DNA from 2 places in the Nitratidesulfovibrio vulgaris str. Hildenborough genome. Region 2 is predicted to be linked to the other one. Evidence: predicted binding sites of a transcription regulator. Region 2 holds the regulator's gene; the other holds the start of a gene.
What was found. The regulator HrcA, encoded in region 2, represses chaperone genes, less so after heat shock. The targets are predictions, from matches to a motif close to TGTTAGCACTCNNNNNNNNNGAGTGCTAACA.
Positions count from the first base shown of each region.

Region 1: a site for HrcA is predicted at 5,171-5,201, ahead of groES (co-chaperone GroES). Genes of this name have one in related genera too.

Region 1 is NC_002937.3:2,046,339-2,058,169, reverse strand. It holds gene DVU_RS09380 (YajQ family cyclic di-GMP-binding protein) at 1-147, shown strand, start outside; gene DVU_RS09375 (hypothetical protein) at 625-1,017, opposite strand; gene DVU_RS09370 (ATP-binding cassette domain-containing protein) at 1,173-3,098, shown strand; gene DVU_RS09365 (Na+/H+ antiporter NhaC family protein) at 3,635-4,957, shown strand; gene groES (co-chaperone GroES) at 5,242-5,529, shown strand; gene groL (chaperonin GroEL) at 5,569-7,212, shown strand; gene DVU_RS09350 (HAMP domain-containing methyl-accepting chemotaxis protein) at 7,341-9,155, shown strand; gene DVU_RS09345 (NAD(P)/FAD-dependent oxidoreductase) at 9,227-10,330, opposite strand; gene DVU_RS09340 (rhodanese-like domain-containing protein) at 10,323-11,171, opposite strand; gene DVU_RS09335 (tetratricopeptide repeat protein) at 11,578-11,831, shown strand, end outside.
Region 2 is NC_002937.3:896,879-908,709, forward strand. It holds gene DVU_RS03830 (penicillin-binding protein activator) at 1-322, opposite strand, end outside; gene dnaK (molecular chaperone DnaK) at 487-2,397, opposite strand; gene DVU_RS03840 (nucleotide exchange factor GrpE) at 2,616-3,191, opposite strand; gene hrcA (heat-inducible transcriptional repressor HrcA) at 3,457-4,524, opposite strand; gene DVU_RS03850 (peroxiredoxin) at 4,657-5,142, opposite strand; gene DVU_RS03855 (AsmA family protein) at 5,327-7,432, opposite strand; gene DVU_RS03860 (cobyric acid synthase) at 7,586-9,217, shown strand; gene DVU_RS03865 (hypothetical protein) at 9,280-9,747, opposite strand; gene DVU_RS03870 (fused MFS/spermidine synthase) at 9,950-11,698, shown strand.

The DNA.
Region 1 (11,831 bases), 1.1 Mb from region 2:
GACAGCAAGCTCAAGGTGCAAGGCGCCATTCAGGACCAGCAGGTGCGCGTCACCGGAAAGAAGATCGACGACCTGCAAGACGTCATCGCCCTGCTTCGTGAAGGCGATTTCGGCATCCCGCTCCAGTTCGTGAACATGAAGAACTGAAGCTGACGAGCGGTCTTCTACGCTTTCGGCATGGGGTACATCCTGAGCCGGTGCCGGGGGGATGTGCGTGGATGCGCTCGCTCCGGCAGTCTCTGGATGCCAGCGGTATCGTCCCGGATGCCCGTGTTCCCGTGGTGGCTTGCTAGCCTCGGTTCCGCGTCACGTCAGGCCCTTTCGATCCTTTTGGCCGGGGTGGCCGGTTCGTTTCGTCCGATGCGGCCCGTTCGACTTCGTTGCTCCGTTTGCCTCGTTTTCCTCACCCTGTTCGCTCGAATCGGCTGTCGCGCAGGTCTGGCGCACCCGAAGAGGTGACCGCCCCGACACGGCGACAGACCATGTTGCCAGAGGTCACGAGGATGCGGGGCAGACCTGGATGCTCGTTCTTTCAGGCCGGGGGAATCTCCCCGGCCTGAACAATCGTCTGGAACACGCCTTTTTGCGGCGTCAGGAGCGTCCGGTCATGGCGTCATCGTGCGTTCAGGCCGGTTCGGTGAAACTGGCGGCGAAGCGTTCGAGGTCGTTCGGCTCCCCCGGTGCGTGGTCTTCGGGGTACAGCAGGGCCGACATGTAGAACACCGACCCGATGCTGAGCGCGTTGGCGGCACTGGCGGCGAAGCGGTGCAGCCGTTCCTCGACCGGAGTGCGGTCCTGAGGCGGCAGCAGGGATACGGCGTCCCGTCCGCGGTCGGGAAGCGAAGCCAGCAGAAGAGCCTTGCGGCGCATGGCCTCGCGGTAGGCGGTCTCATCCTCTTTGTCGTGCAGGGCGTCGGCGGCTTCCCGTTCGATGTCGCGCACGGCGGTGCACATGTCTTCGAGCCAGTGGCGCACGGCCTGACGACCGGCCCTTGCTTCGCGATCGTTGTCGGACATGGCTCTTCCTCCTGTTATGTCCTTGCAGTAGCGCGCCCGGTGGGGGAGCGCAAGGGGCGTTTGCTTCGCACCAGCCCGCCGCCGGTGATTCGCCCTTGTCCCCCGGCCTTTGACGGTGTAGAGGGGGCCGGGCACTATCGTCCCCGGAGAGCACCATGGCATTACTCAGTCTTCAGAATATCACGCTCAATCTTGGCGGTCGGCCCTTGCTCGACGGCGCGACTCTGCACGTCGAGGCGGGCGAGCGCCTGTGCCTCGTGGGGCGCAACGGTGCGGGCAAGTCGACACTGTTGCGTCTGATGGCGGGGGACCTGCGCCCGGACGCGGGCGAAGTCGTCCGTGCCCAGGGTACGCGCTTCGGGCATATGCCGCAGGATGTCCCGGCACATCTCTCGGGGTCGGTCTACGAGGTCGTGGCGGAGGGCATGGGGCCTGACGGAGTGGCCCTTGCCGCCTACCACAGGCTGGAGACCGGGCACGCCGACTCCGGCACGCTTGATGCCGCGCGGCACCACCTCGATACGGGCAACGGATGGGAACGGCATGGAGACATGATGACCGTGCTCAACCACTTGCACCTCGACCCCGACGCGCGCTTCGAAGAACTTTCCGGCGGACTCAAGCGGCGTGCCCTGCTGGCGCGCGCCCTTGTCTCCTCTTCGGACGTGTTGCTGGACGAACCCACGAACCATCTCGACATCGAAGCCATATCGTGGCTTGAGGACTTTCTTCAGCGCAGGGCCCGCACCCTCGTCTTCGTCACTCACGACCGTACCTTCCTGCGACATCTGGCCACCCGCATCGTCGAACTCGACCGCGGGCAACTCTTCGCCTACGACTGCGGGTACGATGCCTACCTCGAACGGCGTGAAGAACGGCTTGAGAACGAGACGCGGCAGAATGCGCTCTTCGACAAGAAGCTGGCGCAGGAGGAGGCGTGGATACGGCAGGGGGTCAAGGCCCGGCGAACCCGCAACATGGGGCGCGTCCGCGCGTTGCAGGCCCTTCGGTCTGAACGGGCCGAAAGGCGCGAGCGCATGGGGACGGCAGCCATGCGGGTGCATGAGGCGGAACGTTCGGGCAAGCTGGTCATCGAAGCCACGGGCGTGACCTTCGCCCACGGCGACAGTGAACCTGTGTTGCGCGACGTGGATGTCTGCATCCAGCGGGGCGACCGCGTGGGGCTCATCGGCCCCAACGGTGCGGGCAAGACGACTCTTCTGCGCATCCTGCTTGGCGACCTTGAACCGCAACAGGGCCGGGTGCGGCACGGTACGCGCCTTGAAGTGGCCTACTTCGACCAGATGCGCGAAGCGCTCGACATCGACGCCAACGCCATGGACAACGTGGCGAACGGCAACGACAGGGTGACGGTCAATGGCGTCAACCGCCATGTGGCGGGGTACCTGCGCGAATTCCTCTTTGATGATGACAGGATGCGTATCGCGGTGCGCCACCTGTCGGGCGGCGAGCGTAACAGGCTGCTGCTGGCCCGTCTCTTTCTGCGCCCTTCCAATGTGCTGGTGCTCGACGAACCCACCAACGACCTCGATGTCGAAACGCTGGAACTGCTTGAGGAGTTGCTCACCGACTACAGCGGAACAGTGCTGCTGGTCAGCCACGACAGAACCTTTCTCGACAATGTGGTGACAAGCACCATAGCCCTTGAAGGGCAGGGCATCGTGCGCGAATACATCGGCGGGTACGAAGACTGGCTGCGTCAGCGCGACGAACCGCAACGCCCGGCGCGTGAGGCGCGTGATGTGGCGACTGCGACACAGCCAGCCGAGCGCCGCGCGGTCGACACCCGTCCCCGCAAGCTCACATTCAAGGAACAGCGAGAACTTGCCGAGGCGCGTGACGAACTGGAGCAGCTTCCGGCAAGGCTTGAAGCCCTTGAGACCGAGCAGGCGGTTCTGGAACGGCGACTCGCCGACCCCGCGTCGTTCGGCAGCGACATGTCCGCCCTCACTGAAACGGGAGAACGCCTTGCCTCTCTGGAAGAGCAGCAGCTGACACTGCTGGAACGGTGGGAAGAGCTTGAAGCCCGCATTGCAGAACTGGAGATGTGCCGCAGTTGACGGGCCTGAAGTGTTTCTCTCTCATCTTCAGGGCTCTATGGCGTGTACGCTGCGGTCTGCCGGTGGGCTGTCCAGCCGCAGTACGGGCGCATCCCTCCGGGCCTGCTGCTCGCCATGCCCTGTGGCCGCGTGACGTTCGACCGCCGTTTACCGATGCATGTCGGATAGTTGCGGCTGACGCCATATGCAGCCTGACAAGGACAGCGGGTGAGATACTCCAAGACCCGTTCACAGGAGCTTCTACTCTCTGGCCTGACGGAGACTGCCCGCGACGGCGCAACACGTCGGGCAGTGGCGGCTTCAGCACGTGCTGCCTCCGGATGCCTTCCCATGGCGGTACCTCTGACCGCGGCACGGCAGAAAGGTGAGGAAGCCCGCTGTTTGTGAATGTGCCTCGTCGATACGATGCAACCAGCCTTTCTCATGTGGTATATTCGCGGCCTCCGGGTATGTTCGCACGAACGACGCCTTGCCGCGGCTGCACCACGGGGAGCGCGGTACGACAAGAAAGCGCTCACAGCGCAAGGAGATAAGACATGGAACAGAAAACCAACGGGCTGGCGTTGCTGCCGCTTGCGCTTTTTCTCGTACTCTTCATCGGGACAGGCAGCATTCTGAGTTTCACTGGCGTGAAGATGGCCTTCTATGAGCTTTCGCCCGCTGTCGCCATCCTTCCCGCGCTCGCACTCGCCCTCATCATGGGGCATGGCGGCTTGTCGAAGAAGATCAACATCATGCTTGCAGGTGCCGGTGAGATCAACATCATCACCATGTGCGTCATCTACCTGCTGGCTGGTGGTTTTGCCAGTGTCGCCAAGGCCATCGGCGGGGTCGACGCCACGGTGAACCTCGGCCTGTCGCTCATTCCTGCCGAGTTCATTCTGCCCGGTCTCTTTCTCATCGCCGCCTTCGTATCCACCGCCATGGGCACCTCCATGGGAACCATCGCCGCCGTAGGACCCATTGCTGTGGGCATCGGGCAGCAGACCGACATCGGGCTTGCCATGCTCATGGGCTCTGTAGTCGGTGGTGCCATGTTCGGCGACAACCTTTCGATGATATCCGATACGACCATCGCCGCTACGCGGACGCAAGGGTGCGAGATGGGTGACAAGTTCCGCATGAACCTGCTCATCGCACTGCCTGCCGCCGTGGGTGCTACGCTCCTTTTCTGGCTCATGGGCGACAGCGGTCAGGCTGCACGTGTCGGGGCATGGGAGATGGCGCGCGTTCTGCCGTACGTGGTCATTCTTGCCATGGCGCTGGCGGGCATGAACGTCTTCGTGGTGCTCTTCACGGGCATCGTGCTTGCCGGGGGCGTTGGCGTGGCTGTCGTGCCGGGGTATTCGGTGCTGCAATGGGCCAAGGACATCTATGCAGGTTTTTCGGGGATGCACGAGATTCTCGTCCTCTCCATGCTCATGGGCGGACTCGGTGAGCTTATCCGGTATCAGGGCGGGCTTGCTTGGCTTCTTGAGCGTATCGGTCGCATGACAAGCGACAGGCGAGACGGTCGCACCCGTCGTCTCGGAGAGGCGGGTATTTCGCTGCTGGTGAGTCTTGCCAACCTCTGCACGGCCAACAACACCGTTGCCATTATACTCACAGGGGGAATGGCACGCGGGCTTGCCGAAACCAACGGTGTCGACCCGCGGCGTAGTGCCAGTATGCTCGACATCTTTTCGTGCGTGGTGCAGGGGCTCATTCCCTACGGTGCTCAGGTGCTGCTTGCCGGGTCGATAGCTGGCATCTCCCCCGTGGATGTGTCGCTGTCGAACATGTACTGCTATCTGCTGTGCGTGGCTGCACTCGCGTCCATCGCCCTCGGGTTGCCCAAGGGGGGCCGGAAGGTCGCCTGAGGAGAGAAAAATAGTCTTTTATGGCAGTGTGTTGTGGTAAAAATCATAAAAAAATGCGTTTCGCCCCTTTTCAAGGCCGAATAGGGCATTAGTTTGTTTGCGCTGAAGGTGACCAAGACCGGATGCCGGAAGCGCACTTTGAAATCCCCGGTGAAAGCGAGGCCCAAGAGGGCTGCAAGGGGGCAAAAGCCTCCTAGCTATCGCTGGTACCCCGTCTGGCACTCATCACAAGAGAGTGCCAACAGCGGGCATAACGTCATCAACCATTGTGGAGGATTGATCGCATGAATCTGAAGCCCCTCAACGACCGCGTTCTCGTCAAGCGCCTCGAGTCCGAAGAAAAGACTGCTGGCGGCCTCTACATCCCCGACACCGCGAAGGAAAAGCCCTCGCGCGGTGAAGTCGTGGCTGCCGGCCCCGGCAAGACCGCCGATGACGGCAAGCTCGTCGCCATGACGGTGAAGGCTGGCGACATGGTGCTGTTCAACAAGTACGCCGGTACCGAAATCAAGATCGACGGCGTCGAGCATCTGGTCATGCGCGAAGACGACATCCTCGCCATCATCGAGTAATTCCCCGTACCATCCCGCTTCCCTGAGGAGGAAATTCACATGGCTTCCAAGGAAATCCTTTTTGATACCAAGGCTCGTGAAAAGCTTTCCCGTGGCGTCGACAAACTTGCCAACGCCGTAAAGGTCACCCTCGGCCCCAAGGGTCGTAACGTTGTCATCGAGAAGTCGTTCGGTTCCCCTGTCATCACCAAGGACGGCGTCTCCGTCGCCAAGGAAATCGAACTCGAAGACAAGTTCGAGAACATGGGTGCCCAGATGGTCAAGGAAGTCGCTTCCAAGACCAGCGACATCGCCGGTGACGGCACCACCACCGCCACCATCCTCGCCCAGGCCATCTACCGCGAAGGCGTGAAGCTTGTGGCTGCCGGCCGCAACCCCATGGCCATCAAGCGTGGCGTGGACAAGGCCGTCGAATCCCTGGTGCGTGAACTCGGCAACCTTGCCAAGCCCACCCGCGACCAGAAGGAAATCGCCCAGGTCGGTACCATCTCTGCCAACTCCGACTCCACCATCGGCAACATCATTGCCGAGGCCATGAGCAAGGTGGGCAAGGAAGGCGTCATCACCGTCGAAGAGGCCAAGGGCCTTGAGACCACCCTCGAAGTCGTCGAGGGGATGCAGTTCGACCGCGGTTACCTCTCCCCCTATTTCGTGACCGACCCCGAGAAGATGGTCTGCGAACTGGATGAGCCCTTCATTCTCTGCAACGAGAAGAAGATCTCCACCATGAAGGACATGCTGCCCGTTCTCGAGCAGGTGGCCAAGATGCAGCGTCCTCTCGTCATCATCGCTGAAGACGTCGACGGCGAAGCCCTTGCCACCCTCGTGGTGAACAAGCTGCGTGGCGCCCTTCAGGTCGTCGCCATCAAGGCTCCCGGCTTCGGCGAGCGCCGCAAGGCCATGCTGCAGGATATCGCTGTCCTCACCGGTGGCCAGGTCGTCTCCGAAGACATGGGCATCAAGCTCGAGAACATCTCCGTGGCCGATCTCGGCACCGCCAAGCGCGTTGTCATCGACAAGGAGAACACCACCATCGTCGACGGCGCTGGCAAGGGTGACGACATCAAGGCCCGTGTGAAGCAGATTCGCGCCCAGATCGAAGAGACCACCTCCGACTACGACCGCGAGAAGCTGCAGGAGCGTCTTGCCAAGCTCGTGGGCGGCGTTGCCGTCATCCACGTCGGTGCTGCCACCGAGACCGAGATGAAGGAGAAGAAGGACCGCGTCGAGGACGCCCTCAACGCGACCCGCGCAGCCGTCGAAGAAGGCATCGTCCCCGGTGGCGGTACCGCGCTCGTGCGCGTCGCCAAGGTTCTCGACGACATCAAGCCCGCTGACGACGACGAGACCGCTGGCGTGAACATCATCCGCCGCGCCATCGAAGAACCGCTGCGCCAGATCGCTTCCAACGCCGGTTTCGAAGGCTCGATCGTGGTCGAAAGAGTGCGTGAAGGCAAGGACGGCTTCGGCTTCAACGCTGCCACCGGCGAATACGAAGACCTCATCGGCGTCGGCGTCATCGACCCGAAGAAGGTGACCCGCATCGCCCTGCAGAACGCAGCTTCGGTCGCTTCGCTGCTGCTCACCACCGAGTGCGCCATCGCCGAGAAGCCCGAACCCAAGAAGGATATGCCCATGCCCGGCGGCATGGGTGGCATGGGCGGCATGGGCGGCATGTACTAGCCTCCAGCCCCGCTTTGAGACTTGCAAGGGTCGGCATCTTCGGATGCCGGCCCTTTTGTCATTGGTGTTCGGTATGTTGGGCAGAACGGCTGCGACGTGATGCAAGTTCGAGTCGAGGAACAAAACTAATGGCGGAGTGGCGTCCCTGTGCTATTCTCGAATATCCCAGACACCCGCATAGCGAGGTTGCAGCCATGAAACTGACCCATAAACTTGCCATAGCCTTCGGTTCCCTTGTCCTCGTGATCATAGTTGTCGGTGGCTTTTCCGTGAACAGGCTAGGCCTGATTCACGACGATGTGCAGGAGATCGCCAGTAACTGGATACCGAGTATCAAGATACTCGCCAAGATGCAGGGGGATATGAACCGTATCAGAAGGCAGCAATTGCAGCATATAATCGCTACAGACGCTTCTGCAATCGCTTCTATTGAGAGTAACATTGAAAAGCTAAAGCAACAGTTGCAGGATAGCGCAAGAATATATGAAAAACTGGTATCTGACCCGTCAGAGAGGGGTAATTTCGAGAAATTCCTTGACCATACACGACAGTATTACAGAGCTATGGACAAGGGGATGGAGTTGTCTCGTGTGAACAAGAACGTCGAAGCTGCAGCTTTGGACAGGTCAGAGATTCGAGGGCATTTTCAGGCAGCTATGGACGCACTGTATGCGGCGGTGGAAATCAACGACAAGGGGTCGGCGCAGTCGGCAGCGGAAGCCACGAACGTCGTGTCATCCGCCCGCACGTTCAGCATCGTCCTCGTTCTTGTTGCCATCGCGATAGGTGCCGGGGCAGGTGTCTACATCGTGCGGGGAACCATGGCGCAACTGGGCGAAGACCCGGGTTATCTCTACGATGTGTCGCGCGAGATAGCTTCCGGAAATCTCGATATCCACTTTCGCGAGAGTAGCCATAGGCAAGGGGTGTACAGTGCCGTTCAGGACATGGTGACAACCCTCAAGGCCAAGATTGCAGAAGCGGATGAGAAGTCTGAACAGGCTCGCCGCAAGGAACAGGAAGCGCAACAGGCCACACTTGAGGCTGAAGAGGCACGCAGACAGGCTGAACGGGCAAAGGCCGAAGGCATGTTGCAGGCTGCGGTCAAGCTTGAGGGTGTGGTCGAGGTGCTCTCATCGGCATCGGAAGAGCTTTCGGCGCAAATCGAACAATCCGACCGCGGGGCCGAAGAACAGGCCCGGCGCGTGGGTGAGACGGCCACCGCCATGGAGGAGATGAACGCAACGGTTCTGGAGGTCGCCCGAAATGCCGGACAGGCCGCTGACATCGCGGAGAACACACGCAGAAAGGCTGAAAGTGGCGCGGAGATTGTCGGAAGGGTCGTGACTGGGATAAGCGAAGTACAGTCGCAATCTGTCGCGCTCAAGCATGACATGGAAGACCTGGGCAGGCAGGCAGAGGCCATCGGGCAGATCATGAACGTCATCTCCGACATTGCGGACCAGACGAACCTGCTCGCCCTCAACGCAGCCATCGAGGCGGCCCGCGCGGGTGAGGCCGGACGAGGGTTCGCGGTCGTTGCCGATGAGGTGCGCAAGCTGGCCGAGAAGACCATGCAGGCCACTACGGAGGTCGGCAACGCCATACGGGGTGTTCAGGGCGGAACCCGCAAGAACATGGACAACGTCGACAGGTCGGTGAAGACCATCGAAGAGGCGACACAGGCTGCTCGCCTCTCAGGCGAGGCCCTGCGTGAGATCGTGAAGATGGTCGACACGGTGAGCGATCAGGTGCGTGGCATCGCCACGGCTTCGGAGCAGCAGTCGGCCGCCAGCGAAGAGATCAACAAGTCGGTGGAGCAGGTGAGCGCCATCTCTGCCGAAACGGCACAGGCCATGCGTGAGGCTGCTACGGCGGTTCAGGAGTTGGCGAACCAGTCGCAGGTCCTCAAGCGCCTCGTGGACGACCTCAAGCGGGCCTGAACATCGTAGGACATGGATGAGAAGTGCCCGCCTTCCTTTCGCAGGCGGGCACTTTCGTGTCTTGTAACGCCTCAGTGCGGCTGGAAGCGGCGTATGAAGCGCCGGTCTATCCAGTCCTTGACCATGAATGCCAGACGACCGGCGAAGGTGAACCCCGCCTTGTGCAGGATGCCGCGTCCGGAACCTGTATTGAAGATGAGCAGATACTCGCCACCGGGTGAGAAAGTCAGTAATGGCCCGCCTTCAAGGCGTGCGGCGAGGTTGTGCAGTAGCACCGGATTCTGGCGCACCGCGTAGACGCCGACCTTGGCGAGTGGTTGCGGCGTGAACCATATGCAGTCACCGCCTCCGAAGATGTCGTCATACTCCGTACAGCGCAGGTGGGCATCCACGGCAAGGCCGCCGTCCTTACCGACAGGAAGGCCGGAGGCCGCGAAGAGGGGGGAGGGAACCACTCCCAGCGCGGTGAAGATGATGTCGGCCTCGTACCTTTCGCCGTTGTCGAGTACGACTTCTCCCGTGTGAACGGCAGATGCATAGGCCCCTTCATGAAGCTTCACCCGTGCCTTTTGCAACTCCTTTCGTGCCAACTCCCGCACGCGTGCCGGAAAGCGGCGCAGGAACGAACTGCCAGCGTACATGGCAACGTTGCCTTGGGCCCCTGTCTGCGTCAGTGCCGCCGCGGCATTGCCTGCGACTTCCAGTGCAGCTGGCCCGCCCCCTACGACGGCAATGCGCACGGGGCCTCGGGATGCGCGTCGCCGGATGCTTTCACGTCCTGCCAGCAGGTTCTCTATGGGCTTGACGGGAAAGACGTCCGTTGCGTCGCCGTCGACGATGGAGGAAGGCACGTGCGACCCGGTGTTGCAAGAGCAGACATCATAGGCAAGTTCCTGCCCGGAATCGAGAACGACGTGCTTGCGCTGCGGGTCGATGCGGGTCGCTCTTGCGGTGATGAACGTGCCACCGCGCTGCGTTACCATCTGGCGCACCGGAAAGCTGATGTCCTCTGGTGAGTAGTGTCCACCAAGCATTCCCGGCCCCATGCCGGAATAGTAATGCCTTTCACCCGGACCCACCACGGTCACGGAATGACCGCGTTCGATGAGACGGGGGATGGCCTCCATCACGGTCATGTGCGCGTGTCCGGCACCAAGCAGCAGCAGGCTAGGCATGGGACTCACCTTCGAGGTGCCTGTCGAGGAGAGTCGCCAGTTGCGCTAGGTGGGACTTCTCTTCGCGGGTCATGGCGTCCAGAAAGGCCCGCGTCTCGACATCGTCGGCCCTGCGTGCGGCGCGTGCGTAAAGGTCCATGGCCTGCGCCTCCAGCATCATGGCAAACTGCAGAACCTCCATGACGTCGTTGGTGTCGACCTTGGCACGGGCAAGGTACTCCTCTGTTGTCAGGCCGCCTTCCACGAGGTTGCGGGCCATGGCCGCTTCGACCCCCGTCCCGTCGATGGGAGCATCGACGATATCGGCGTACTGCCGCTGAAGTCGGCGTTTATGGCTGCTTTCCATCTTTGCAAGTGTTCCGAACACATCCGCGACATCGCCCTGCACCGCTTGACCCATCTGTGTGGCGTAGAACGCCTCAAGCGCGTTCTCAAGCCCCCAAGCCGTGACAATGGCCTGCTCAAGCCCCAGTGTCTGGGGAAAGAGTTCAAGCCCACTGTCGTAGGAACCGAAGCCCGTCGCCCCGTTCCATGCCTTGAAGCCCCCGGAGAGATTCATCACCTTGCTGAACCCGTTACCGGCAAGCAGTTGCGCAGCGATGCGGCTACGTCCGCCTATGGCACAGTAGACGAGCAAGGGATTTTCTGCGGGGAGTTGCCTCATGCCGTCCGCAAGGTCGGCAAGGGGCATGAGCATCGCACCTGGAATATGACCTTCGGCATATTCGGCTGGTTGGCGTACGTCGAGGATGGTAAGATTCGTGCCGGATTCCGCGACGAGGTTACGTGCCTGTTCCGGAGACAGCGAAATCACGGGAGTCAGGAATTGCCGCCAGCGCATGGAGCCTCCTGGGGTATGGGGAGTGCGGGCGACCCTGTTCGCCCGACGTGGATGTTTCCATGTAGGGTTATATCATTTTTCAGAAGCATGCGACATGTATGGCCCGGGTGTGACGACGTCTATGTCCTGTGTGATTCGTCAGCGTTTTTATCATTCTTTTGGTATGTTATGCTGGCATTTGTATCTGGATTGACGGAATCTTGAAGAATTAGCTCCGGCTACATTGACAATATCACACCTTGAAGGTAGGAAATAATCCATACCATCGAGGTAGGACATGCCGCGCGGGCAGCCACGCATGTCCTCTTCGACCGCCGATGCTGCCCACGGCGGAACTCGCGGTGCCACACGGCGAGGGGTCGGTAAGTGGAGGATTTCCCAACCTCAATCATAGGCGGGTAGGTCGATGCAACTTCAGGATATGTTTCTTTCGGCAGAGTCGGGCGAACCCAGTGCCCAGTTCAATCTTGCAATGATCTATGACGAAGGTCGTGGCGTACCCCGGAATGAAGCCAAGGCTCTGGAATGGCTGGAGAGGGCTGTGGCGTCTGAACATCACGAGGCACTCAACCTCTACGCTGTCCGCGTTGCGCGTGGCGAGGGCGTGAAGCAGGACTTCGCACGTGCCGCGAGCCTGTTCAGGCGCGCCGACAGATGCGG
Region 2 (11,831 bases):
GCTGCAAGGCACGCCAGCGTTGCAGGCTGTCGAGGGCCACATGGGGGTGGCGATTGGCTGCGGCTGCGGCGGCATGGTAACGCCACGCTTCGCGCTGCTGCTCTTCCGGCAGTCCCGGCGTGTTGGCAAGCAACCCGTAGGCGCGTTCCGCTGCGGGCATGTCGCCCTTCTTCCATGCCTCGGCTGCCTGCTGCTGCAAGGGCACACCCGGCGAGACGGGGGTCGCCGGGGTGGCAGGCACAGGGCGCGTCTGCGAGGTGGGAGGAAAGACGATGGACTTGCGCTGCCCGCACGCCGTCAGGGAAAGGGCGAGTGCGAGCATCAGGACTACCGCAGGGCGACGACCCGCCGGGCGGGTTGCCGTGGACATGGCGTGTGGCATGGTATTCATGGGGCACCGTTGCAGGAAAAAGGCCTGACTCGCCACAAGGGCGAATCAGGCCAAGGTACTCGTTGTGTCTTGCTATTGCAAGAGTATGAGTCGGTCTACTTCTTCACTTCGGTGTAGTCGGCGTCGACCACGTCGTCGTCCTGCTTGCGTGCGCCAGCATCGCCCTCGGGCTGGGCACCCGCTTCGGGGCCACCGGCTTGCGCCTGCTGCTTGTACAGCTGTTCCGCGAGCTTGTGCGATGCCTGGGCGAGTTCGTCGGAGGCCTTCTTGATGGCGTCCACGTCTTCGCTTTCGAGCAGGCCGCGCAGGGCGGTCACCTTGGTCTCGATGTCGGCCTTGAGGGCGGCGTCGAGCTTGTCGCCGAGGTCGCGTATGGACTTCTCGGTGCCGTAGATGAGGCCGTCGGCCTGATTACGGGCTTCGATGAGTTCCTGCTTCTTCTTGTCGTCATCGGCATGGGCCTCGGCTTCCTTCACCAGTCTCTGAATCTCGTCCTCGGAGAGGCCGGAGGAGGCGGTGATGCGGATGGACTGCTCCTTGCCGGTGCCAAGGTCCTTGGCGGCGACGTTGACGATGCCGTTGGCGTCGATGTCGAAGGAGACCTCGATCTGCGGCACGCCGCGCATCGCCGGGGGAATGCCGGTGAGTTCGAAGCGGCCCAGCGTCATGTTGTCGCTGGCCATGGGGCGTTCACCCTGCAGGACATGGATGGACACCGAGGGCTGGTTGTCGGCCGCAGTGGTGAACGTCTGGCTCTTGCGGGTGGGGATGGTGGTGTTGCGCTCGATGAGACGGGTGAACACGCCGCCCAGGGTCTCGATGCCGAGAGAGAGCGGGGTGACGTCGAGCAGCAGCACGTCCTTCACGTCACCGGCGAGGATGCCGCCCTGGATGGCTGCACCCATGGCGACCACTTCGTCGGGGTTGACCGAGCGGTTGGGCTCCTTGCCGAAGAACTCGGACACGCGCTTCTGCACCAGAGGCATACGGGTCATGCCACCCACGAGAACCACTTCGTCGATCTGCGCGGCGGTGAGGCCGGCGTCGGCAAGGGCCTTGCGGCAGGGCTCGACGGTGCGCTCGACGAGGTCTTCGACGAGCTTCTCGAGCTTGGCGCGCGAGAGCTTCATCATCAGGTGCTTGGGGCCGGTCTGGTCGGCGGTGATGAAGGGCAGGTTGACCTCGGTCTCCATGGAGGTGGAGAGGTCCTTCTTGGCCTTCTCCGCGGCTTCCTTGAGGCGCTGCAGGGCCATGCGGTCGCGCGCGAGGTCGATGCCGCCGTTCTCGCGACGGAACTCGTCGACGAGGTAGGAGATGATGCGCTGGTCGAAGTCTTCACCGCCGAGGAAGGTGTCGCCGTTGGTGGCGCGTACTTCGACGACGTTGTCACCCACTTCGAGGATGGAGATGTCGAACGTGCCGCCGCCGAGGTCGAACACCGCGATCTTTTCGTTGGCCTTGCGGTCGAAACCGTAGGCAAGCGAAGCTGCGGTGGGCTCGTTGATGATGCGCTTCACGTCGAGACCGGCGATGCGGCCTGCATCCTTGGTCGCCTGACGCTGTGCGTCGTTGAAGTAGGCGGGCACGGTGATGACGGCCTCGGTGACGGTCTCGCCAAGGTAGGCTTCTGCGTCCGCCTTGAGCTTGCCGAGGATCATGGCCGAGATTTCGGGGGCGCTGTAGGGACGGCCCTGTACTTCGACGGCTGCGTCACCATTGGCACCGGCGACGATGCGGTAGGGGCTGTGCTCCTTCCAGCGACCCACTTCGGGGGCGTCGCCACGGCGACCCATCAGGCGCTTCACGGCAAAGACCGTGCGCTCGGGGTTGGTGACAGCCTGACGCTTGGCGATGTCGCCGACGAGGCGTTCCTTGTCGGTGAAAGCCACGACGGAAGGCGTGGTGCGACCGCCCTCGGGGTTGGTGATGCACTTGGGATCCTTGCCCTCCATCACGTATACACAGGAGTTGGTGGTCCCGAGGTCGATACCGATGATCTTGCCCATGCGAAAGTCCTCCTCATGAATGGATGGCTGCATGTCGCGCATCCACGTTGTGTGCTGGGCAGAATGGTAAGTCCGTTGTGGCGGTCGTCCAGTGGGGGAATGCGTTTTTTTTCGTCGAACACCCTGCCTGAACACGCGAAACGCCGGAAGGACGCGGTCTGCATCCCTCCGGCGCAGGAAAGGCCGAAGTCTGGAAAGGCTAAAAAAGAGAGGGAGTTCTAACCCGGAGTACGGCTGACGGTGACCTTGGCGGGACGCAGCAGGCGTTCCTTGAGGCGGTAGCCCTTCATCATGACGGTCGCCACGTGGTCGGCGGGCATGTCACCACGGTCTTCGTGGCTCATGGCCTCGTGCAGTTCGGGGGTGAACGGTTCACCAGCTTCGCCCACGGCTTCCAGACCATGCCTGCCGAGGGCCTCAAGCAGAAGCTTGCGGGTCATCTCGACACCCACCAGCATGTTGCGGCATTCGGCGGAACCCTGACCGTACTGGAGTGCTAGGTCGAGGTTGTCGAGCGTGGGCAGCAGGTCTGCAAGCACGGTCTCTGCGGCGTAGCGCACCTGCTCGTCCTTTTCGCGCTGAAGCCGCTTCTTGGTGTTCTCAAGGTCTGCCAGCGCCCTCAGTCGCTGTTCGTCGGCCTGCGCCTTCTCGGGGCAGACCGGGCATATGTGTTCGCGACAGAGGGGGAGCAGGTCGCCGGGTATGTTTTCGCCCGCGCTGGTCGCCGTCCCGCTGGTGGTGGCGGCGGCTTCGAAGGCCGCAGCATCGTCAGGCGTCGTCGTATCTCTGGACATGTCGCGTCGTTCTCCTTGGCTATGATGCTTGCGCCTCCGCCGTGCGGTTTCGCAGGGCCGGAGGCGAATGAAGCCGGTGTGCACCGCTACGAGGCGGGTACCGTCTTGAAATCTTGTCGTGCGCGCCTTCCGCGATGCTCCGGGGCCGATGCGGAAGAACGCCTGCCGTCGTTCACGCCTTCAACGCGCTGCCGGGCAACCATGCTTCTGGCAGGACGGGCGGTTTGCCGTGTCTTTCTGCACGGTCGAGCAAGCCTGCCCGTGCCTACCCAGTCGCGAACCGTTCGCGCAGCAGTTGCGTCAGCACTCGCGAGACGGCCCCCACAAGGGGCAGTACCTTCCGGTAGTCCATGCGTACCGGGCCGATGACGCCGATGACCCCGAGCGGCGAGGCGCCGCCGTAAGGGGCGCTCACCATGCTGCAGCCGCGAAGTCCGTCCGGTGCCCTTCGCTGTGCCCCACCGCTGACATCGTCGGGGTAGAAGGTCACATGCACGTCGTCTTCGAGGATGGTCCTGTCCAGCAGTTCCAGCAGGCGGCTGCGTTCTTCGAGGGCGTCCATGAGTTCGCGCATCCTGCCCAGTTCGGCGAATTCCGCCTGGTCGAGGATGTTGCGCGTGCCGTTGACGTAGAGTTCACGGTCGTCGTCGATGGAGTCGAGGGCGAGACTGCCCAGCGCAAGTGCCTGTGCGCACATGGCCTCGAGCTGTGCCCCGCCGCCGGAAAGTTCGTGGTGGATGCTGTTGCGTATGCCCGAAAGGGTGTGCCCCCGGTAGTGGGCGTTGATGTAGTTGCCGAAGCGGACAAGTTCGTCGGACCCGAAGTGCGTGTCATCGCGTACAAGGCGCGTCCGCACCATGCCCCCTTCGAGGACGAGGACGGCGAGGACGAGCCCCTCCCCTGCGGGGACGAAGTCGAGGCTGCGCAGGCGTGCCTCTGCCGGGCCGGGAGCCAATACCATGGACACCTGACGTGCATGCTCCGACACGAGGTTGCTGGCACGCCGTAACAGTGCCCCTACCTCGGGTTCGTGCCCGTGAAGAGCCTCGACCATGTGCAGGGGGGCTTCGTCGCGTCGGGCGGACTGGCGCAGCAGGGCATCGACATACAGCCTGAACGCCTTGGGGGTGGGAATGCGCCCTGCGGAGGTGTGCGGCTGTTCGAGGAAGCCCATGTCGGTGAGGTCGGACATGGTGTTGCGCATACTCGCCGGAGACAGTGCAAGGCCCGAACGCCGCGACACCGTGCGTGAGCCTACGGGCGCAGCACTGGTGATGTAGCTTTCGATGATGGTGGTCAGGACGTGTGTCTCGCGTGAACCGAGGGCGCTCATGGCCGTTCTCCGTGCAGATGGCAGATTCCCCGAAGTGTCATGACGGGTAACAACGGGGTCGGGTGCTGTCAAGTGACCCGAGTGCAACACGCTGGACATGCAGCACTTTTACGTCGCGTCCGGCGAATGGCGTCAACGCTGTACAAGGTCGGCGAGGGTCGAGAGCACATCCTCGGCGTGTCCTTCGAGTTTGACGGGCGACCAGACATGGCGCACCACCCCCTCGGGGTCGACGAGCAGCGTGGTGCGCACGATACCGAGCGATTCCTTGCCGTAGAGTCTCTTCATCTGAAGCACTCCATAGTGTTCGGCAACGCTCCGGTCTCGGTCGCTGAGCAGCGTGACGCCAAGGGAATGCTTCGCCGCGAAGTTGCACAGGGTCTTGGGGGTGTCGGGACTGATGCCCACCACTGTGGCACCCAATGCCGTGAAGTCTGGGAGGACGGACGTGAACTCGACCCCCTCGCGCGTGCAGCCGGGGGTGTTGGCGCGAGGGTAGAAGTAGAGCACCAGCCACGTGCCAAGCCACGAGGCAAGCGTCCGTTGCGTCCCTTGCGCGTCGTCAAGCGAGAAGGGAGGGGCCGGTCTGTCCGTCAGGTCGATGGGGCGCATCTGCATGGTGAACCCTCGTTGCGGGATGGGGATATGATGTGTCCGTCCAAAGGGATGGGCATGCACATCTTGTCACGCGCAGTGCCCTGCCTGTCAAGTCGGCTGCCCTCGCAAGCCGATGGGCTGTCTGTGGTGGCTGACGTAGCTGGCAGAAGACAGGCCGGGTCGGGCAGTTGCCGGACACCTGCCGTCAGGGAAGCAGGTTGCGTAATACGTCTCCCAAGCCCTGTACGGCCTTGCCGCCCGCTTCCGCCGGTTTTTCGATGACCTTCACGGCTTCCTTGAGGGTGTTGACCACCATGCGCGCGGGGTCGACGCCATATTGCGGGTCGGAGAGTCGGCCGTGGATGCGTATGGGGATGTCGGGCAACCCTTTGAGATGCAGTGTTGCCATGTAGCCGATGTTGTCGCCGGGAAGGTCGATGATGCCTTTCGCTTCGGCATTGGCCGAAGGTCCGCGCACCACGAGGTCGTCGTTGCGGATGACTCCCTTGTCGGCTTCGAAGGTGCCGGTCAAAAGGTCGAAACGCTTGGCGTCGGTCTTGCCCTGCGTAGCAGATGCATCCTTGGGCACGGCGTCTCCCTCATGAAGGACGATATCCCGCGCCACCAGACGTGCCCTGCCGGAGAGGGTGCGCATGATGTCGGACGTGCCTGTGCCTGCTGCACGGGTGTCACCTTTGACATCGGCCTTGGCGTCGAACGTGCGCTTTCCGGTAAGCGCCGCGACGAGGGCGCCCGCATCGACGCCGCTGGCATCCACCGTGAGGGCATAGGAGGGCATGTCGGTGCGGATGTCGACCGATGCCTTGCCCCGGGTCGGCCCGCCGTAGAGACGGCACTGGAGAGGCGATGCGGTGAAGAGGCCTGCCTTCGCCGTCAGGCGGGTGGCGATGTCATGCATCACGAAGCCGGAGACGGACAGGCGGGTGCAGGAGATGTCCATGTCGAGATGCATCTTGCGCAACGTAGCGAGGACGGTGTCATCCTTCGTGGCGGCAGGTTTGCCGGAGGCCTTGTCCGAGGTGGGGGATGCTGGCGGGGCATCTGCTTTGGGCTGGTCTGAAGGAGGGCCCGAGGCCGTGCCGGACGACTTCATCTTGTGCGCATCCTTGCCGGGGAGGTAACGGTCGATGTCGATGTCACCAAGGGCCACGGTCCCTTTCACAGGGGTGTCGCCCGAAAGCGGAATCAGGACGTCGCCTTTGAACGTGGTGCTGTCGATGCGGGCGTCCATGCCGGAGAGTTGCAGCTTTTGCCCTGCGACGTTGACATCGCCTTTGGCTGTGGCCTTATCCAGCGCGTCTGTCGCACGGGTGTCAAGAAGAATGCCGAATGCAGCCAGGCCTTTGCGGGGAGAGCCTTCTAGGGCGAAGGACAAGGACGCCTCGCGGGCTGCGGAGAGGCTGCCGTCGACGGTCGCCGTCATGAAGGGGGCTGTCAGGTTCATTCCCTCAATGGTCAGTCTCGCCGGTTGCCCCTCCTTCGCCGGGATGATGTTCAGCCGTCCGCGAAGCTGCGTCTGACCGACGGCTGCGGGAATGACCCCCGAGTGCGGGGTGATGGCGAGGGGGGCCAGTTCGAGGCTCACGCTGCCGTCGGCGCGGGGGGTCACCGTAGCGTCGAGGGCAAGCCCCGTGGAGAAGGTCGGTCGTTCCCCCGCAAGCACCAGCGAAAGGCCTACAGCGGCTTTCCCTTCTGCATCGAAGTCGGCGACGAAGTCGATGTCGCGAGCCCGTATGCTCTCGCCTGTGGCGATGTCGCGCAGGGATAGTGTGGCGTCGGCCAGTTCGAGGCGTTGCAGAGAAAAGGCGGGCCGGGGCACGTCCGGCATGGCGGAGGGGGTTGCGCCGGAATCCTTCTCTGAAGGGACGGGGGGGGGGATGGGGCGGCCTGCCGGAGGCGTCCAGTTGCCGTTACCGTCAGCGTCCCGCACGAGGTTGATGTGCAAGCCTTCAAGGCGGATATGGTCGAACTCCATTCTGCGGCTGAAGAGCGGGATGATGCGCAGACTTGCGTCCGCCTTGCCGATGGTCAGGAGGGGAGAGGCGTCGGCGAAGCCTTCGGGCGGCGCCACGGCGAGCCCTTCGAAATCCACGGCGAGTCTGGGCCACAGGCCCAGTGTCACGGGGCCCGAGATGGAGACGGAGCGTCCTGTCACCTCGGCAAGCGCTGTTGCGGCGCGGTTTCGCAGGGCTTCGGGGTCGAATGCCAGCCGGGCGGCCATCACCACGAAGAGGATGATGGCGATGATGGCTGCGAAGGTGAAGAGGGCGAAGCGCATGAGGCGGGGCATGACATTCTCCGTATGACCCGCGGCAGGCACGGGGTTGGCGGTATGATGGCAGGATAGGGGAGGCTGCGCCAGCATGCAAGCGTGGTTCTTGCAAGGTGGCAGCGGCGGACCTGGGTTCTGGCGTGGCGGCGGGTTTCAGGGTACACCGCTGCCATGAAATCCCCCACTCCGGCCCTCATGCTGCAAGGCACAAGTTCCAACGCCGGCAAGAGCATCCTCACGGCGGCGTTCTGCCGCATCCTCTTGCAGGACGGCTACCGCGTCGCCCCGTTCAAGGCCCAGAACATGGCACTCAACTCGCACGTCACGGCTGACGGCCTTGAACTGGGTCGGGCGCAGGCCGTGCAGGCCGCGGCATGTCGTCTCGATGTGGACGTGCGCATGAACCCCGTACTGCTCAAACCCAATTCGGACACAGGTTCGCAGGTCGTCGTCATGGGGCGCCCCGTGGGGAACATGCGCGTGCGCGAATACATGGCCTACAAGCCGGTGGCCTTCGACGCTGCGCGCGCGGCCTACGACAGCCTTGCCGCCGACGTGGACGTGATGGTGCTCGAAGGGGCCGGAAGCCCGGCTGAAGTGAATCTCAAGGCCCACGATATCGTGAACATGGCCATGGCACGCCACGCAGAGGCCAAGGTCCTGCTGGTGGGCGACATCGACCGCGGGGGGGTCTTCGCTTCACTGGTGGGGACGATGGAACTGCTCGACCCGTGGGAACGCGACCTCGTGGCGGGGTTCGTGCTCAACAAGTTCAGGGGGGACGCCACGCTGCTGTCGCCGGCGTATGATGTGGTGACCGGGCGCACGGGCAAGCCCTTTCTCGGTGTCGTGCCGTGGCTGCACGACCTCGGGCTGCCGGATGAGGATTCCGTCTCCTTCCGTGAGACGCTGGCAGGCAGGGCACCTGACGTGCCAGCCGGAGGCGGGATGCTGGACATCGTTCTCGTCGACCTGCCGCACATAAGCAACTTCACCGACCTCGACGCACTACGGCGTGAACCCGATGTGGCGGTACGGGTCGTCCGTTCGCCCGAACAACTGGGTAGCCCCGACGCCATCATCCTTCCGGGCAGCAAGAACACGCTGGGCGACCTCGCGGCGTTGCGCTCACGAGGCATGGCCGAGGCCCTTTGCGCGTTGCGCAGTGCTGAAGGGGGGCATCTCGGGCCAGTCATCGTCGGCATCTGCGGTGGGTTCCAGATGATGGGACGGTTTCTTGCCGACCCGCAGGGTGTGGAATCGGACCATGCCTGCACGGAGGCAGGGCTGGGCCTTCTGCCCGTGACGACGGAGATGGGCAGTGCCAAGGTGCTGCGCCGTACCAGTGCCAAGACCGTCTCAGGCTGGTGCGGTGCTGGCGTGGCGGCGGGGTTGATGCCCGGAACGGGCGGCGGGCACGGTGGTGCGGAGGTATGCCCCGGCGAGGGCTACGCCGTCCATGGCTACGAGATTCATCACGGCGTCACGACGCCTGACGCGGGAGGGGGCGCCGTCCTCGTCTGCCTGCACGAGTCGGACGGCAGCCCGGCAGGGTGGACGACACCTGACGGGCAGGTGTGGGGAACCTACCTGCATGGCGTGTTCGACGCCGATGGCTTCAGGCGCGGCTGGCTGGACGCACTGCGTGTCAGGCGGGGGCTTGAACCGGTCGGTCGCGTCGTGGCGCGCTACGACCTCGACCCGGCACTCGACAGGCTTGCCGACGTGGTTCGCGAGGCGGTCGACATGGGGCACATCTACAGCGTGCTTGGGTTGTCCCCGAAAGGCCGAAGACAGACGTAGAGACATGCCGCGTGTCGGAAAAGGGACGCGGACTTGTGGCGCCATCCGCGTCCCCGGTCGGACTACTGCTTGAATGTATCGAGTTTTTTTGCGATGTCGTCCGCGCTCTTGCGCAGAATGCTGCCGATATCCTGCATGACGAGGCGGGCGCGGAACAGGTTGAGTTGCAGCGTGTCGGTGAAGCCGAGGACATTCGAGCCTTCCGGCAGGGCCGTACCGCCTTCCGACAGTGCAGCGTGAACCAGTCTGCCATCCTGCACCACGAAGACGGTGGTGTCGCGCATGACTCCCGTATGTTCCTTGCGGATGTCGAGCGTGAGCACCACGCCCTCCCCCCTGCGCTCCTTGTTCGTGATGGTGCCTATGCTGCCGTCGGCCATGTAGACATTGTCATCGGCGAGGGCGGGCACGGTATCGAAGACAACCTTGTAGGGATGTTCGAAGAATCCGAGAAATGCGTGGGAGACGCCTGGTACGGCGAGCAAGGTGAGCAGTACGGCCATGCCGCAGATGGCGTGGAATCGTTGCATGTATCCTCCGGTTACTTTCATGGAAGAGGAAGATACGCGAAAGAGGCCTTGCGTAGCAAGATGCGTATGTATTTCTCGGCAACGGGGGACTCTACTCCATAATAAGCTGTGACTGTTGTGCTTTTGCACGAGCGCTGATAGCGGGGAGAAAGGCGTGCGGCATCCGCCCGTTGCGCCTTCCTTCTGCGAGAGAGGTGCGGCTATGCTGGAACTGGTCGTCTTCGTCAGCGGTGCCCTTGTGATGGTTCTCGAAATGGTCGGGGCAAGGGTGCTGGCCCCGCATCTCGGCACGTCGGTCATCGTCTGGACGAGTCTCATCGGCGTGGTGCTGGCGTGTCTGGCTGCGGGGGCGTGGCTAGGCGGACGGCTTGCCGACAGGGCCGTGTCAGAGCGCGCACTTGCGCGCATTCTGGCAGCAGCGGGTGCTGGCACCCTTCTGACGGCCCTGCTGCACGGCATCGTGGGCGAGGCCATATCAGAGAGGGTTCCCGACCTCAGGGCGGGAGCGGTCGTTGCCGCCATCATCCTTTTCGGAGGGCCCGCCACCCTCTTCGGCATGGTCGGCCCGTATGTGGCACGGCTGAGGCTTGCCGACATGCGCACTGCCGGGGCGACCGTGGGCAGGCTTTCCGCCCTTTCGACGGCGGGCAGCATCGTCGGCACCTTTCTTGGCGGTTTCGTACTGGTTTCGTACTTCGGTAGCACCCACATCCTTCTGGGGACGGGAGGTGGGATGGTCGCGCTGTCGCTCATGGCGTGTCGCAGCCGTCCCGCAGCACGGCTGCTCCTGCTTTGCGGGGTTGGCGCCTTGTTGTGGGCTACGGCGTCGTATGCGGCCTATGCGGAAGAAGCCACGGGGATACGCGTCGTGGAGACGCCGTACAACCACATTCGCGTCTACGAGGGGCTCATGCCCGACGGGCTGCGGCTGCGATGCCTCGCCACTGACCCTGGGCGGATGCAGTCGGCCATGTATCCCGACAGGCCCGATGAACTGGCGTTGCCCTATACCCGTTTCTTCGCGCTGGGGCCGTTGCTGGTGCCCGATGCTTCGAAGGTGCTGATGCTCGGAGGCGGGGCCTTCTCGGTGCCGCGCTGGCTTCTTGCCGGTGGTGGCGGGCTCGATGCGTCGCGCCTTTCCGTCGATGTGGTCGAACTCGACCCCGGCATGACGGCGGAGGCCCGCCGTTCGTTCGGCCTGACGGACGACCCGAGATTGCGTGTCTTCCATGAGGATGCGCGGGTCTTCTGCAATCGCAACCGGGAAAGGTACGACCTTGTCCTTGTGGATGTGTTCGGTTCACACTACACGGTGCCCTTTCATGCGGGCACCGTAGAGGCTGCGCGTACCCTTCGGGCCGTGACACGCGATGACGGTGTGCTGCTCATGAACGTCATCGCCGCCATGGATGGGGTCGACGGACGACTCTTTCGCGCCATCCGTGGGGCACTCGCCGCCCATTTCGCCGAGGTGCATGTCTTCGCCGTGCGTGACAGCGAAGACCGGCACGGCGTGCAGAATCTCATGCTGCTTGCCCTGCCGGTGCCGCGGCCGGATTTCGCCCCGTACCTTGCGGACGTAGGTGAGCGAATCCGACATGCCGGGACGCCCACTGCGGCGGCGCGCGACGAGGTTCCCCATACGGGCGGGAACGGCATGGCGACCGTTTCCGGTGGCGTGGTGCCGGATGCCGCGATGCCGGATGCTGCGATGCCGGATGCTGCGATGCCGGATGCTGCGATTCCGGATGCCGCGATGCCGGACGGCGTCATGTTGGACAGCACCTCGGCATCCAGCCCGCATCCCGTCACGCATTTACCCGTCACAGACGTGGAGATGGTGCGACTTCTCGCCTCGCGTGTGCGCGCCCTGTCTCCGGACGACACACCGCCCCTGCGGGATGATTTCGCACCGGTTGAGCGGTACGCACTGGGGTTGTTGCGCAGGTAGGCGGAATAGGAGGCATAGGGAGAGTGGGCGTGCCCGTTGTGGCGCGTTCGCAACCGTTCTCATGCCATGCTCGACGCATCTGGTCGCGTGACATGTGCCACCCTAATTGTTGTCTGTACGGGGGAGGGGCTGC